3 regions of the Cyanobium sp. ATX 6E8 genome follow, and region 1 is predicted to be linked to each of the others. Evidence: predicted binding sites of a transcription regulator. Region 1 holds the regulator's gene; each other region holds the start of a gene.
What was found. The regulator NtcA, encoded in region 1, controls nitrogen genes in cyanobacteria. The targets are predictions, from matches to a motif close to GTANCNNNNGNTAC.

Region 1 (4,541 bases):
AAAGAGCCGGCTGCACAAGGCTCGCCTGGCGCCTTAAATGCGGGCGAGGGTGACACGCTCGGGCTGGTGCTGATATTTACCGGCCCGATCTTGATAGGTGGTTTCGCAGGGATCGCCCTCAAAGAAGAGCAACTGGCAGATGCCTTCGTTGGCATAGATCCGGCAATCAGCCCCGGAGGAGTTGCTGAACTCAAGGGTGAGGTGCCCTTCCCAGCTGGCTTCTGCAGGAGTGGTGTTGACGATGATGCCGAGCCGGGCGTAGGTGCTTTTGCCCAGACAGATCACAGTGATATTGGGCGGCACCTTCATCTTCTCCAGCGCCACCCCCAGCCCGTAGGAATGGGCCGGCAGGATGAAATAGGCGCCATCCTCATCCTCATGCAGGGGCGCAGGCTCAAGGTTGGCCGGATTGAACCGCTTGGGGTTCATGATCGTGCCGGGCACGTGCCGGAAGATCAGAAACTCCTTCGCCGACAGGCGCAGGTCGTAGCCATAGGACGAGCAGCCGTAGCTGAGCACCGGTGAGCTGGCGGTGTCGGGATCCAGGTGACGCACCAGGCTCGACTGGAAAGGCTGCAGCATTCCGGCCGCGGCCTGCTCGTTGATCCAGCGATCGTTCTTGAGCATTAGAGACCTCGACGCAGCTGGGTGACCTGGTCGGCCATCGCCATCAGCTCAGCAGCCATGGCCGGACCGGTCAGGATGACATCCAGATGGGCCGGCCGGCGATCGAGGGTGGCCACGACGTCGGCCTTGTCGATGTAGCCCAGCTCCACCGCCAGACCCAGCTCGTCGAGCACCATCAGATCGACAGCGCCACTGAGCAACTGCTCACGGCTGAAGGCCCACACCTGGCGTACCGCCTCCACCGACTCCTGATCCTGGTTGGCGGCCCGCTCCGAGAGGCAGGCGGGCACCCCGGGCCGCAACCACTGCAGACGGCCACAAAGCCAAAGGCTGCTCTCCAGCCCCTGATCCACGCCACCCTTGAGAAACTGGCTCACCAGCACCCGACTGCCCAACCCGGCGGTGCGCAGGGCCTGGCTGAGCACCGCACCGAAACTGCCCCGGAACGGAGCCGTGTGGATTTGGAGCAGACCCTCCTGCTGGGCCACCAAACGCAGCACGGGAGCGGGAGAAACCGCCGCCAGGGGGCGATGGCCTGGGCGCTGGAGAACGTGCTGGACCGCAGGAAAACCCGCTCCGGCTCCTGAGGTCAGACCTGGGACGGGCAAGCTGGCGGTCATGAACACCGAGTCAGGACAAGGGGCAGGACAAACAGGGACGCGACACCCCACCAGGGAAGTCGCGACTGCGGCCCCCGGGGACCTGAATGTAGCGGGATCGGACCGTTCCACAAGCGAATGACACCATCCCTGGTGGAAACATCCGTACTGCTGCGCCCAAAACCAGCCAGGGGCAACAGCAAGGCGACGGTAAATCGTGTGCGTTGCTACAGGGGCACCCCCGGGTGATCCTTAGGGTCCGGCCACTTGCCTAAGCCACGATGGTTGGCGCCACCCACGGATTCAGCCGTACCGCCGCCACCCCATCGACCGGGGCCCCAGGGGTGGTGGCCGGCATGGGCAGCGCTGGCCAGGCCAGTCCCACCCTGCTGGAGGTGATCCGCGGGCTGGCCGGCAGCAGCGTCGAAACGATCGAACGGGGCAAGACGATCTTTTTCCCCGGCGATCCAGCCGAACGGGTGTACCTGCTGCGCCGCGGTGCGGTGCGGCTCTCGCGCGTCTACGAATCCGGCGAAGAAATCACGGTGGCCCTGCTGCGGGAAAACAGCCTGTTTGGGGTGCTGTCCCTGCTCACGGGCCAGCGCTCAGATCGCTTTTATCACGCTGTGGCCTTCACCCGGGTCGAGATGGTGACCGCTCCAGCCACCTCGGTGCGGCGCGCCATCGAGCAGGACGCCAGCGTCGGGTTGCTGCTGCTGCAGGGCCTTTCCTCACGCATCCTGCAAACCGAAACGATGATCGAAACCCTCACCCACCGGGACATGAGCTCGCGGCTGGTGAGCTTTCTCTTGGTGCTCTGCCGCGACTTCGGCGTTCCCAGCAGCGAGGGCATCACCATCGATCTTCGCCTGTCCCACCAGGCCATCGCCGAAGCCATCGGCTCCACGCGCGTCACGATCACCCGCCTGCTGGGGGATCTACGCAACGACGGCCTGGTGCAGATCGACCGCAAGAAAATCACCGTCTTTGACCCGATTGCCCTGGCCAAACGCTTCAGCTGAGCGCTTCGGCTGAGGGGCAGGGATACTGGGGCCCGTTCGCAGACGCATGTGACCGGCTGGCTGCTGATCTTGGCGCTGCTAGCCCTGGGGGGAGTGCTCTCCACCCTGGGTGACCGGCTGGGCAGCCGGGTTGGCAAGGCGCGCCTCAGTCTGTTCAAGCTGAGGCCCCGACGCACCGCCGTGTTGATCACGGTGCTCACCGGCAGCCTGATCAGCGCGATCTCGCTGGGGCTGATGCTGCTGGTGAGTGAGCGCCTGCGCACGGGTCTGTTCGAGCTCGATCGGCTGGAGGATCGTCTGCAGAGCAGCCGCCGCCAGCTGGCCAGCAGTCAGGCCCAACTGGCCACCAGCCAGCAGGAGCTCAACCGGGCCGAACAGGGGAAACGGGATGCGCAACAGCGGTTCGAACAGGCCCAGGCGCGGGCCAATCAGCTGCGTCAGGAACTGGCTCCGCTGGTTGCCCAACGCAACAGCCTGGAGGTGGAACGCACACGGCTCAGCCGTGAGGTTCAAGACCGCGACGCTGACATCCGACGCACCGAAACCGAACTGGCCCAGGTGCGCCGCCGCATTGCCGCAGGCGCCCAAGAACTCAAGGATCTTGAGAGCAACCTGATTGCCCTGCGCCGCGGCGATGTGGTGATCACCAGCGCTCAGACCTTGGCCAGCGCCAAGGTGACCCTGGAGCAGCCCGAGCAGGCCAGCGCCGTGATCACGGCCCTGCTGCAACAAGCCAACCTCTCCGCATTCCGGCGGGTGTTGCCTGGCCAGCAGGTCGACCGCCAGATCCTGCTGGTGCCCAAGAGCGACATCGCCAAATTGGAGGGACTCCTGGCCAAACCCGGCAGCTGGGTGGTGAGCATCCTGTCGGCCGCCAACGTGTTGCGGGGTGAGCGCCAGGTGCTCGCCTTCCCCGACCTCCGCCCAAACCGGGCTGTCGTCAAGGCCGGCGAAGTGCTGGCCAGCACCACCATCGAAGGCGACCTCAGCAGCGTGGAAGCGATCAATCGCCGGCTCAACCTGCTGTTGGCGGCGGCCTATGCCAAGGCCCAACGCCAGGGCACCGCGGCGGAGGGCCTGCAGTTTGATGCGGCCCGTTTGAGCCAACTGGGCCGCGATCTGAGCGAAAGGCCAGCGGGCCAGGTGGCGCAACTGGAAGCCGTGGCCATGCGCGATGCCGACACCCCCGACCCAATTGCGGTGGAGGTGCGCTGGCTGCGACCTGGCGCGCCGGCCGGCGCTGGCCCAGGCCCCCGCCGCCCATGACGGCGGCGGGCTTGATCGCGGGGCTCGATCCAGGCCGCAGCAAATGTGGCCTGGTGCTGGCCGATCTAGCGCAAGCCCGCGTTCTGGAGGCGGCGATCCTGCCCCCGGAGGCGAGCCGGGCCCAGCTCCAGGCCTGGCGACGCCAGGGGCTGACCCGGGTGGTGGTGGGCAACGGCACCAGCAGTGGCACCTGGCGCGGCCCGCTGGCCGCACTGGCCCTGAAGCTGGAGCTGGTCGACGAGCGCGGCAGCACCCTGGCCGCCCGCGATCGCTACTGGGAGCTGTTTCCAGCCAGCGGTTGGTGGCGGCTGCTGCCGGCGGGTCTGCGGCTACCCCGCCGCGACATCGACGACGTGGTGGCCCAGCTGTTGGTGGAGCGACACAGCGGCTTACGGCTGCAGCGGCCCACGCCGGAGGTGCGCCGCAGCCTGCAGGGCCTCAGAAGCGAGCCCGCACCGTGAAGGCGTAGTCGCCACCTGGCTCCAGTTGGTAATCCACCTTGAGCAGATAGCGCAGCAGGGCGTCCTGGATCAGGGCCCGGCCCAACGACGGCTCCACGCTGAGCTCACCGCGATCGAAAGCCCAACGAAACCTCCACTGATAGCCACCGGCGCTCACCTCCCCCTCCAGCACCCGCTGGCTGAAGCTCTGGTGCAGCACCCGCAGCTGGGCCGTGGTGGAGGGAAGGCGCGCCATGGCGTCAGGTTGCCGCGTCTTCCGGCTGGAAACTGTTGAGACGGTTACCGGCCCGCTCCAGCCCGAGGCGCTGGATCAAGCCGATGCCGGCTTCCACCTCGGCCAGCACCGCCGCAAGCAGGGGCTGCTCGGCCGCGCTGAAGCGCCCCAGCACGTGGCCCACGGTGCGGGCGCGGCGTTCAGCCGGGTTTTGGGCCGGAGCACCGATGCCGATGCGCAAACGCGGGAAGCCCTGGGTGCCCAGATGGCTGATCGTGCTGCGCAGGCCGTTATGGCCGCCGGCACTGCCAGAGGCCCGCAAGCGCAGCTTGCCGAGGGGCAGATCCATGTC
Region 2 (4,541 bases), on a different contig from region 1:
GGTGGGAGACGCGATCACGGCCGATGAAGTGGCGCTGCTGGCCCAGGAGCTCGGCTTTTCGGTGTCTGGAAGCGACATCCTGCGCTTCTCCGGCCAGTCCGCCTCGGGCGTGCGGGTGCGTCGGATCGAGCATCCGGGCGAGTATCCCGGCCGGTATTACTGAATCCCGGGCTGTCGCCTGTGCACCACACCATGAGCCGCTACCAGATCCTCCGCGACGACGGCATCCGCGACGGCATCGCTGGTGAGCTGTTCACGAGCTACGGCGCAGCCCACGCAGTGCTGGAGCGGTACTACGCCGATCTGTGCTGCTCCGACGATCGGGAGTACTACCGGATTGAGGCTGTGGCCGACGAGCCTGGTGGAGCCTCCAAGGTGGAACACGATGGTTGACCTGCCTGCATCACCCCGGCCCCTGCCCAGCACCGGCGCCAGCACGGGCGCGCTGGAGGCCCTGGCGTTTTTCCGCGACGCAGACTTCGCCCAGCAGCGCTTTGAGCAGTTTGGCAACGTGTATGAAACGCGGCTGCTGGGCCAGCCGCTGGTGTTCATCCGCGGCGGCCGGGCAATCACCGATCTGCTGGCCCAGCCCGACGCCACCGAGGGCTGGTGGCCCGAGAGTGTGCGCCAGCTGCTGGGCAGCCGTTCGCTGGCGAACCGCAATGGCGCCGACCACCGCGCCCGACGGCGGGTGGTGGGGCAGTTGTTTTCGGCGGCGGCGCTGCGGCGGTACACCCCCACGATCGTGACGCTGGTGGAGGAGCTGGCCGCGGAGCTCAAGGCCGCCAACACACCGGTGCCGCTGGTGGCGCGCATGCGCCGCTTTGCCTTCACGGTGATCGCCACGGTGGTGCTGGGGCTGGAGGGCGACGACCGCGACGCCTTGTTTGCCGACTTTGAAATCTGGACCCGCGCCCTGTTTTCGATTCCGATTGCGCTGCCCGGCAGCCCCTTTTCCCGAGCGCTGCAGGCCCGCAGCCGCTTGTTGGCACGCCTGGCCGGGGTGCTGGAGCGGGCCCGCCAGCAAGTGGCGGAGGGAGAACCCCTGGCCGGTGGCCTGGATCTGCTCAGTGGCGGCCTCGATGAAGCAGGCCTGCCGCTCACCGACGACGACCTGGTGGAGCAGTTGCTGCTGCTGCTCTTCGCCGGCTACGAAACCACCGCCTCCTCCTTGAGCTGCCTGATGGCGGCGCTGCTGCAGCACCCGGAGGTACTCCCCTGGCTACACGCCGAGCTCGATGGCCTGAGCTGGCCGTTGGCCGAGCAGGAGGCCACACCACGGCTTTCGGCCGTGGTGCAGGAGGTGATGCGGCTTAACCCGCCGGTGGGCGGCTTCTTCCGCCGCACCACCCGCGACTTGGTTCTCGATGGCGTGCTGGTACCGGCGGGCCGGGTGGTGCAGGTGGCCCTGGCCGCCTCCAACCGCTTCAGCAGCGCTGCCGACGGCGGATTTGATGGTGGTGCCGGCGACGACGATCTGGAGCAGTTCCGCCCGGAACGCCATCTCAATGGTGATAGCGGGCTCACCCTGCTGCCCTTCGGCGGCGGCGAGCGGGTGTGCCTGGGCAAGGCCCTGGCCGAACTGGAAATCCGCCTGATGGCAGTGGGCCTGCTGCGGCAACTGACCCTGCAGCTGGAGCCGGATCAGGACCTCAGCCTGCAACTGATCCCCAGCCCCAGCCCGCGAGATGGCTTGCTGGTGCGGGCTGAGCCCAGGAGCTGAACCGCACCCCTTTGCAACGAAACGGAAGCAATCCGGTGGATCATGTGGTATCAACCGCTACCAAGCGCTTAAATAGAGATACGTTGATCCACCCAGCGGTGGATGCAGATCGTTCCGCGCCAGGCAACGGGGACGCGGACACTGTGGAGAGCGTGATGAACGTGCTCGAACTGATCCGCACCCGGATCCTCAAGGCCCAGCGTCTCGATGACGCCCAATACCTGATGGCCAAGTCCTACCGGGGGGTTCCCTACGTGGATGCCCACCACGACGAGCCCAAGCCCGGCGAGGTGACCAAGCAACTCACCTACCGCGGCCACCACTACGCCCACCACTGATCGGCAGAGCTTTCAGCCGATCAGGAATCACAGGGGGGCCGCAAGGCCCCCTTTTTTGCGCCGAATGCTCAGCGCAGATCGGTGTCGGCAGTGATCGCCCGCCGCCCTTTGACGATTGCGTTGATACGGCTCTCCGGTACGCCGATCGCCAGCGCAAGGGTTCCGTAGCCCAGCCGGATCTATCGGTCCATCGGGTGCTCCACTCCAGCAGCGCAGTGGCCCGCCGAGCCAAGGAGCCTGGCTCCTTGGTGTACGAGGCCATGAGCGAGGGTGTTTTACTCGATGGCCAGGCCGGAAGCGCTGAGGCTGCAAGATCCCGTTTCGGTGCGGCCTCATCCTTCTGGATAGAAGTCACAGCACTGCGCTCAAGCAGACGTCCGCTGCTCCAGCCGACGGCGACGCGCACCGCCGAGGTCAAGTGCCTCGAGCACGGACTCGCCGGCATCGAAACGTTGATCGAAATCAGAACTGTTCATAGAGCTCCACCTCTTCTGGTCTGGACCGCCGAACGGAAATCAATCGGATGCACTGGTCGCGGTAGGTGATCACGGCCAGTCCTCACGCCGCGTCAAGGATCGGGCCATGCGCCCTCCTGTGTCGGGCGTCCTTGTCGCCGCGCTGCGGCCGGCCGGTGGGGGTGGGGTTCTCCGCCGTCCCCCAGATGGCTTCCCCGCTTTCCCCTGTCCCGCCGCCAGAAGCCGGCTCAAGCCCTAAGCCGCTCTGCTCTCAAGGCCCGCAATGCCTTGGTGCTGGAGCACCTGTCCTTGGCCGATTCCATCGCTGCCAAGGTGGCCTGGCGCTTCTTCCCGCTCGTTGATCGGGAAGATCTGATCCAGGTGGCCCGGGAGGCTCTGCTTCTCTCAGCTCCCAGCTGCCGCGCCGGCGAGCCTGCAGCTCCCTATCTCCGCCGCTGCATCAGCGGGGCCCTGCAGCATCACCTGCGCGATCGGGTCCGCCTGGTGCGGGTGCCCAGGCAGGTTCACGAAGCAGGTGATTGCCCCCTGGGCCACAGCAGCCTGGATGCCAGCTTCGATGGCGAGCCGTGCCTGCTTGATCAGCTGGCCGCTCCAGAGCCCGAGGCAGCTGATGGGAATTGCGCCGATGGGCTGGCGCTGGAGCAGCTTGTGGAGCAGCTCCCCGCTGCCCAGGCGATGGCCCTGCGGCTCACGATCCTCGAGGGCCTCTCGCTGCGGGCTGCAGCCGAGCGGCTGGAGATCAGTGCCATGTCGGTGCAGCGGGCTCAGAGAAAGGCCCTTGCCGCCCTGCAGCAGGCCCGGTTGATCCGGGCCTGGCTCCATCCACTCGCTCCCGCACGGGATTGCGCCGCCTGCGGCCCCATCAACGCTTGGCCAGGGTTTCTACGGTGCGGCAATGGCTCCAGACCTCAAGCATCCCGCCACCGGCGATCTGATCGTGTTGGCGGAGGGTGAGCAGCTCTGGCGGATCGACTGGCCTGGCAACCCCGTGCTGGTCGTCACCAAGAGCGGGCCCGATGGCAAGGCCCTCTACCGGCTGGCCGACCCGAGATGCAAAACCTGGAACAAGGTCGGCGACATGCGGCTGGTCCCCTGGCCGGATGCCACCAGCTGAGCCGGGCCGCGCCACCAGGAGTAGAACGGCTGTACTGCTACTGATGGCTTGATGTTGGCCGACCTGCCCATTGGCGAGCCTGTGCCGTGCCGACAGGGCTCACTGGAGGAGGACCTTGATCTCCACGCCGTCCTGGTGCCCAACCCGGTCTGCACCTTCTACATGCGGGTCAGCGGTAATGCCATGCGCCAGCACGGGATTCAGGACGGCGACCTGCTGGTGATCGACCGCAGTGTCGAGCCAAGATCTGGCCATGTCGTCGTCGTGGCCCACCAGGGCTGCTTCCTGTTGCGGCCCCTGCGGCGTCAGGGCGAGCAGTGGTGGCTGGAGCCGCTGCGGCCCGGGGAGGCGGCGATTCCGCTGGATCTGGACAGTTTTGATCGCTCAGGGCTCTTTGGGGTAGCGGTGCATGCGGTGCATCACCTTGGCAAGAAGCGGCTGAGAAAAATCTGAGCTTGGGTGATCAGGGAAGCAAGCCGACTCAAACAACTGAAATTCGAATGTTTGATCGCTCGGCGCTTCCACCCGCTTGCTCCCGCTCGGGGATTCCAGCTCTGCGCTCAACAGGCTGCAGACCCGGCCTTGCTCCACCCGTTAGCGCCTGCTCAGGGATTCCGCTGCAACCCAAACAGCCCCAGACCTTGATCCCCTGGGTTGTCCACCAGTGGCTTGCTCCGGGCTTCCTCAGTCTGAGGCATTCCTGCGTCATGCCTCGGCTTCTGGAAGTCCCTTCGCTGCGCCAGATGGCGCAGAAAATCATGGCTTCTCTTTCAGCTACCGCTTCACCGTTCTGCCGTCCAGAAGAAGATCCGTTCCTGCTGCTCGAATCCACTCTCCGCTCGATCGAGGTGGTGCTGATGCTGCGGCGCGATCTGCCGCTGCGCCGCACC
Region 3 (4,541 bases), on a different contig from region 1:
GCGGTGCTGGATCTGGCCCCGGAGAGGTTGGATCAACAATTCACGCTGGCATTGGCCGGCGGCGGGCGCCGAAGCGCTCCACCAGCAACTGCTCCAGCACATCCGGCAGGTCGCTGAGCGGCACGCCCTTGTCGTGCAGCTCGGCCAGCTTCGGCTCGGCATCCATCGAGCCGCCCAGAAAAATCTTGGCGGCCTCCACCATCTCGCCGTCCTTGCGGGCCTTGGCGCCCATCAGGCCGATCTGGCCCATGTAGGGCTGGCCGCAGGCGTTGGGGCAGCCGGTCCAGTGCATCCGCACCGCATGGGGCAGCTCGACGCGCTGCTCCAGCTCCTCCAGCACCGCCTGGGCGGCTCCCTTGGTGGGGATCAGGGCGAAGCTGCAGTAGGCGTTGCCGGTGCAGCTCACCGCCTCGGCCTGCAGGGGCGAGGGATCGGGGCGGAAGCGCTGCAGCAGCGGTTCGGCCAGCAGGGCCTCGAGACGCTCGGCCGGCACATTCACAATCAGGGCGTTCTGGGCCTCGGTGAGCCGCAGCTCGCCGCTGCCATAGATGCGGGCCAGCCGGGCCAGCTCCACCATCCCCTCGGCATCCAGGCGCCCCATCGGCACATGCAGCCCCGCCCAGTGCAGGCCCTGCTGCTTTTGAGATTGCACACCCAGGCCATCGCGGGGCGCCCGGGTCACCAGATGGCTGCCGTCGTGGGCGGCAGCGGTGGCGGGATCGCCGCCTAACTCCGCCCAGGTGCTGAGCACCGCCTGGCGATAGCTCTCCACACCCAGCTGGTCGATCAGATACATCAACCGGCTCTTGTTGCGCTGCTGGCGATTGCCGGAGCGCTCGTAGTGGCGCAGCACCGCCAGGGTGAAGCCGGGTAGCTGCTCGGCCGGCAGCCACAGCCCCAGCGGGATCGCCAGTTCGTTGCGCTGGGCCGAGAAGAAACCGCCCACCATCACCGTGAAGCCCAGCGCGCCGTTGTGGTGGGCCGGCAGGAAGGCCAGGTCGTTGTGGAGGAGAAAGCTGTCGGGGGCGCCGCCGACGGCCACGTTGAACTTGCGGGGCAGGTTGCGCGGGCCGGCCGGACCCAGCAGCGCCGCCTGGATGGCGTCCACCAGGGGCCGGGTGTCGACGATTTCCTCAGGATCGATGCCGGCCAGGGGATTGCCGGTGACGTTGCGCGGGTTGTCGTGGCCCGACTGGCGGCTGGTCAGTCCCACCCCCTCCAGCGCCGCCATCAAGGGCGCCATGTCTTCGAGCAGCAAGCCCCGCAGCTGGATGTTCTGGCGGGTGGTGAGGTCGGCACTGCCGTGCTCGCCGCAGCGGTCGATCACATCGGCCAGCACCGCCAGCTGCTCGGCGCTGATCACGCCATTGGGCAGGCGCAGCCGCACCATAAAGCGCCCAGGGGTCACCGGCCGGAAGAAGATGCCCAGCCACTTCAGCCGGATCGTGAGGGTGGCCTCGTCCAGGGCTTCCCAGCCCTGGCGGCCCAGCTCCTCCAATCGGGGCGCCAACTCGAGGCCGCAGAGATCGGCTTTGGCCTGCTCCACCTTGCTGAGCACAGGCGGGGAAGAAACAGAAACGCTGGTCATTGGCGGCAGCGGGGGCGCAAAGGAACGTCGGACGTCCCAGGCAGGCCGGGAAGGGCCTGTGGGACCCGAGCAAGCGCCGATGAGAGCTACGCCGTCGGGAACAAAAACAGGGAAGTGGCACCCATGGCGGCGGCGCAGACTTCCGTGCTGGATGATTTCCTTGCTGAAAATCAACGAGATTGTGCGCTGAGGCGCCCGCTGTCCGTGTCGCAACCGCTACCGAACATCAGCAGCCGCCGAGACCAACAGCTGCAGGCCCTCGGAGGGGCTCGGGCCCAGTTCCGCGAGCTGATCGGCAAGGTGGGCAGTGGCGAACACACCAGCACCGGACTCAGCCGGGACGAGGCCCGCATCGCCACAGACCTGATGCTCCAAGGCAAGGTGAGCGAAGCCCAGCTGGGTGCCTTTCTGATCGCCCACCGCATCCGCAGGCCGCTGCCCATTGAGCTGGCGGGCATGCTCGATAGCTACAGACAGAACGGCCCGGTGCTGGAAACCCCAGGCAAGCGGGCGCTCAGTTTCGGGGTGCCCTACGACGGCCGCAGCCGCACCGCACCGCTGCTGCCGCTGCTGGCGCTGCTGCTGGCCAGCAGCGGGCTGCCGGTGGTGCTGCATGGCGGTGATCCGATGCCGGTGAAATACGGCGTCACCCTGGCGGAACTGTTTGCAGCGCTCGGCATCACCTGGCGCGGGCTCACACTCACTGCTGTGCAGGAGAGGTTGGATCTGCACAACCTGGCACTCACCCACCAGCCCGACCACTTCCCGGCGGCCGAGCGCCTGGTGCCGGCCCGCGATGAAATCGGCAAGCGTCCGCCGGTGGCCAGCCTGGAACTGCTGTGGACACCCCACCGGGACCAGCATCTGTTGATCAGCGGCTTCGTGCATCCCCCCACGGAGAAGCGGGCCTGGGAAGCGCTGGAGCTGGCCGGCGAGGCCGACGTGCTCACCGTGAAGGGACTGGAGGGGTCCACCGACCTCCCCTCCAGCCGCGCCGGCATCACCGCCCGGCTGCGCCAGGGAAGCGTGGAGAGGCTGTTGCTGCACCCGCGCGACCACGGCCTCCATGGCGATGACGTGGCCTGGGAAAGCCTGGCAACCTGGCAAGCGCAGGCGCTGGCTGCGCTGACAAGCGAAGGCCCCCTGGCCGGGCCACTGCTCTGGAATCTGGGCGCTTACCTCTGGCTCAGCGATCAGATCGACAGCCTGCCCGCAGCCCTCGAACAGGCCCGCGCCCTGCTGGCAGCCCGCAGTGGCGAGCGCCTCCGGCAGACATTGGCCAATCGGTAGCAACCGCCACTCTCCCCTGGCGGGCCAGCGTGGTGTCTTAGTTGGGTCGGTCAGCTCATGCGCCGACCTGATCTTTTGGCCGGTTCGGTGCGCTTTGTTGTGGAGCCCGACCGGAGTGCAGTTCGCCATCACTCCGGCAGCATCCACGCCGCTCCGCAACACATGTCCAATTTTTCGCGCCGCAAGTTTCTGCTCACTGCCGCTGGCTCGGCGGCCGGTGCCCTCTGGCTCGCCGCCTGTGGCGGCCCTGGCAAGAAACCTGAAATTCAAGCCACCAGCTCGGCCAGCGGCGTTGACGCTCCCGAAGTCCCAGGCGCCACCCTGGGCTTCATCGCCCTCACCGATGCCTCCCCGCTGATCATTGCCTCCGAGAAGGGTTTCTTTGCCAAACACGGCATGCCCGAAGTGAAGGTGGTGAAGCAAACCTCCTGGGCTGGCACCCGCGACAACCTGGAACTTGGCAGTGAACGGGGCGGCATTGACGGCGCTCACATCCTCACACCGATGCCCTACCTGCTCACCACAGGTTCCATCACCAAGAGCCAGAAGCCGTTGCCGATGTATATCTTGGCTCGGCTCAATGTGAATGGCCAAGGCCTCTCACTCTCCAATGAATTCCTGGCCGAGAAGGTCACCATCAAAGACCCGAAGATCAAACAAATTGCCGAGAGGAAAAAAGCCAGCGGCAAACTGCTGAAAGCCGCCATGACTTTCCCAGGTGGAACGCATGATCTATGGATGCGTTACTGGCTGGCAGCCAATGGCGTGAATCCGGCCACCGAAGCCGACCTGGTGGTGGTCCCACCAGCCCAGATGGTGGCCAACATGCAAACCGGCACCATGGACACGTTCTGCGTGGGCGAGCCCTGGAACCAGCGCACCGTAAATCAGAAGCTTGGCTATACAGGAGCCATCACCGGCGAACTGTGGAAAGACCATCCTGAAAAGGCCTTCTCGATGCGCTCCGATTGGGTGGACAAAAACCCCAAGGCGGCAAAGGCCTTGCTGATGGCCGTCCAGGAGGCCCAGATCTGGTGCGAGGACCCTGCCAATCTCGATGAACTCTGCGAGATCACCTCGAGAGACCGCTACTTCAGGTGCAGCGTGGAAGACATCAAGCCCCGACTGGCCGGCAGCTTCGACTACGGAGACGGGCGCAAGGTGGCGAACACTCCGCTGAAAATGCACTTCTGGAGTGACCAAAACTCTCACTCCTTCCCCTACAAGAGCCACGATCTTTGGTTCCTCACCGAGGACATCCGCTGGGGCTATCTGCCCGCAAACACCGACACCAAGGCCTTGATCGACCGTGTGAACCGCTCCGATCTGTGGCGTGAGGCCGCCACCGCCATCGGTCAGGCGCAGGCCATTCCCGCCAGCGATTCCCGCGGCAAGGAAACGTTCTTCGACGGCGTGGTGTTCGATCCGGCAGACCCCAAGGGCTATCTGGCCAGCCTCACCTTCAAAACCTTGAAGTAGATCGCCGGCGCCCATCGCCGGCCCACCCCATCACCCCTTCCAGCTCACGCGTTCCCCTTCCCATTGATGACCACGACGCTCAGCCCAGGACAGCGGCGCAGGCGTTCCGGCCTGCCTGCGCTCAAGCAGGCCCTGCCCTATCTCCTCTGCATCGGCGCCTTTCTACTGGCCTGGCAGATCCTCT

Region 2: KBY70_RS03420 (DUF4278 domain-containing protein) is a predicted target of NtcA. The motif match lies at 1,771-1,784, and genes of this name have one in related genera.
Region 3: KBY70_RS09485 (ferredoxin--nitrite reductase) is a predicted target of NtcA. The motif match lies at 1,795-1,808, and genes of this name have one in related genera.

Annotation. Positions count from the first base shown of each region.
Region 1 covers NZ_JAGQCT010000007.1:31,926-36,466, forward strand. Annotated here, with positions in the region: gene thyX (FAD-dependent thymidylate synthase) at 1-37, shown strand, start outside; gene dcd (dCTP deaminase) at 34-627, opposite strand; gene KBY70_RS07505 (cob(I)yrinic acid a,c-diamide adenosyltransferase) at 627-1,247, opposite strand; gene ntcA (global nitrogen regulator NtcA) at 1,508-2,248, shown strand; gene KBY70_RS07515 (DUF3084 domain-containing protein) at 2,297-3,514, shown strand; gene KBY70_RS07520 (resolvase) at 3,511-3,975, shown strand; gene KBY70_RS07525 (DUF3146 family protein) at 3,953-4,210, opposite strand; gene pth (aminoacyl-tRNA hydrolase) at 4,215-4,541, opposite strand, start outside.
Region 2 covers NZ_JAGQCT010000002.1:257,120-261,660, forward strand. Annotated here, with positions in the region: gene KBY70_RS03405 (Nif11-like leader peptide family natural product precursor) at 1-163, shown strand, start outside; gene KBY70_RS03410 (hypothetical protein) at 193-393, shown strand; gene KBY70_RS03415 (cytochrome P450) at 386-1,723, shown strand; gene KBY70_RS03420 (DUF4278 domain-containing protein) at 1,879-2,061, shown strand; gene KBY70_RS03425 (sigma-70 family RNA polymerase sigma factor) at 2,826-3,491, shown strand; gene KBY70_RS03430 (hypothetical protein) at 3,433-3,651, shown strand; gene KBY70_RS03435 (LexA family protein) at 3,703-4,104, shown strand; gene KBY70_RS03440 (hypothetical protein) at 4,395-4,541, shown strand, end outside.
Region 3 covers NZ_JAGQCT010000010.1:54,461-59,001, reverse strand. Annotated here, with positions in the region: gene KBY70_RS09485 (ferredoxin--nitrite reductase) at 41-1,588, opposite strand; gene KBY70_RS09480 (anthranilate phosphoribosyltransferase) at 1,838-2,878, shown strand; gene KBY70_RS09475 (CmpA/NrtA family ABC transporter substrate-binding protein) at 3,041-4,357, shown strand; gene ntrB (nitrate ABC transporter permease) at 4,424-4,541, shown strand, end outside.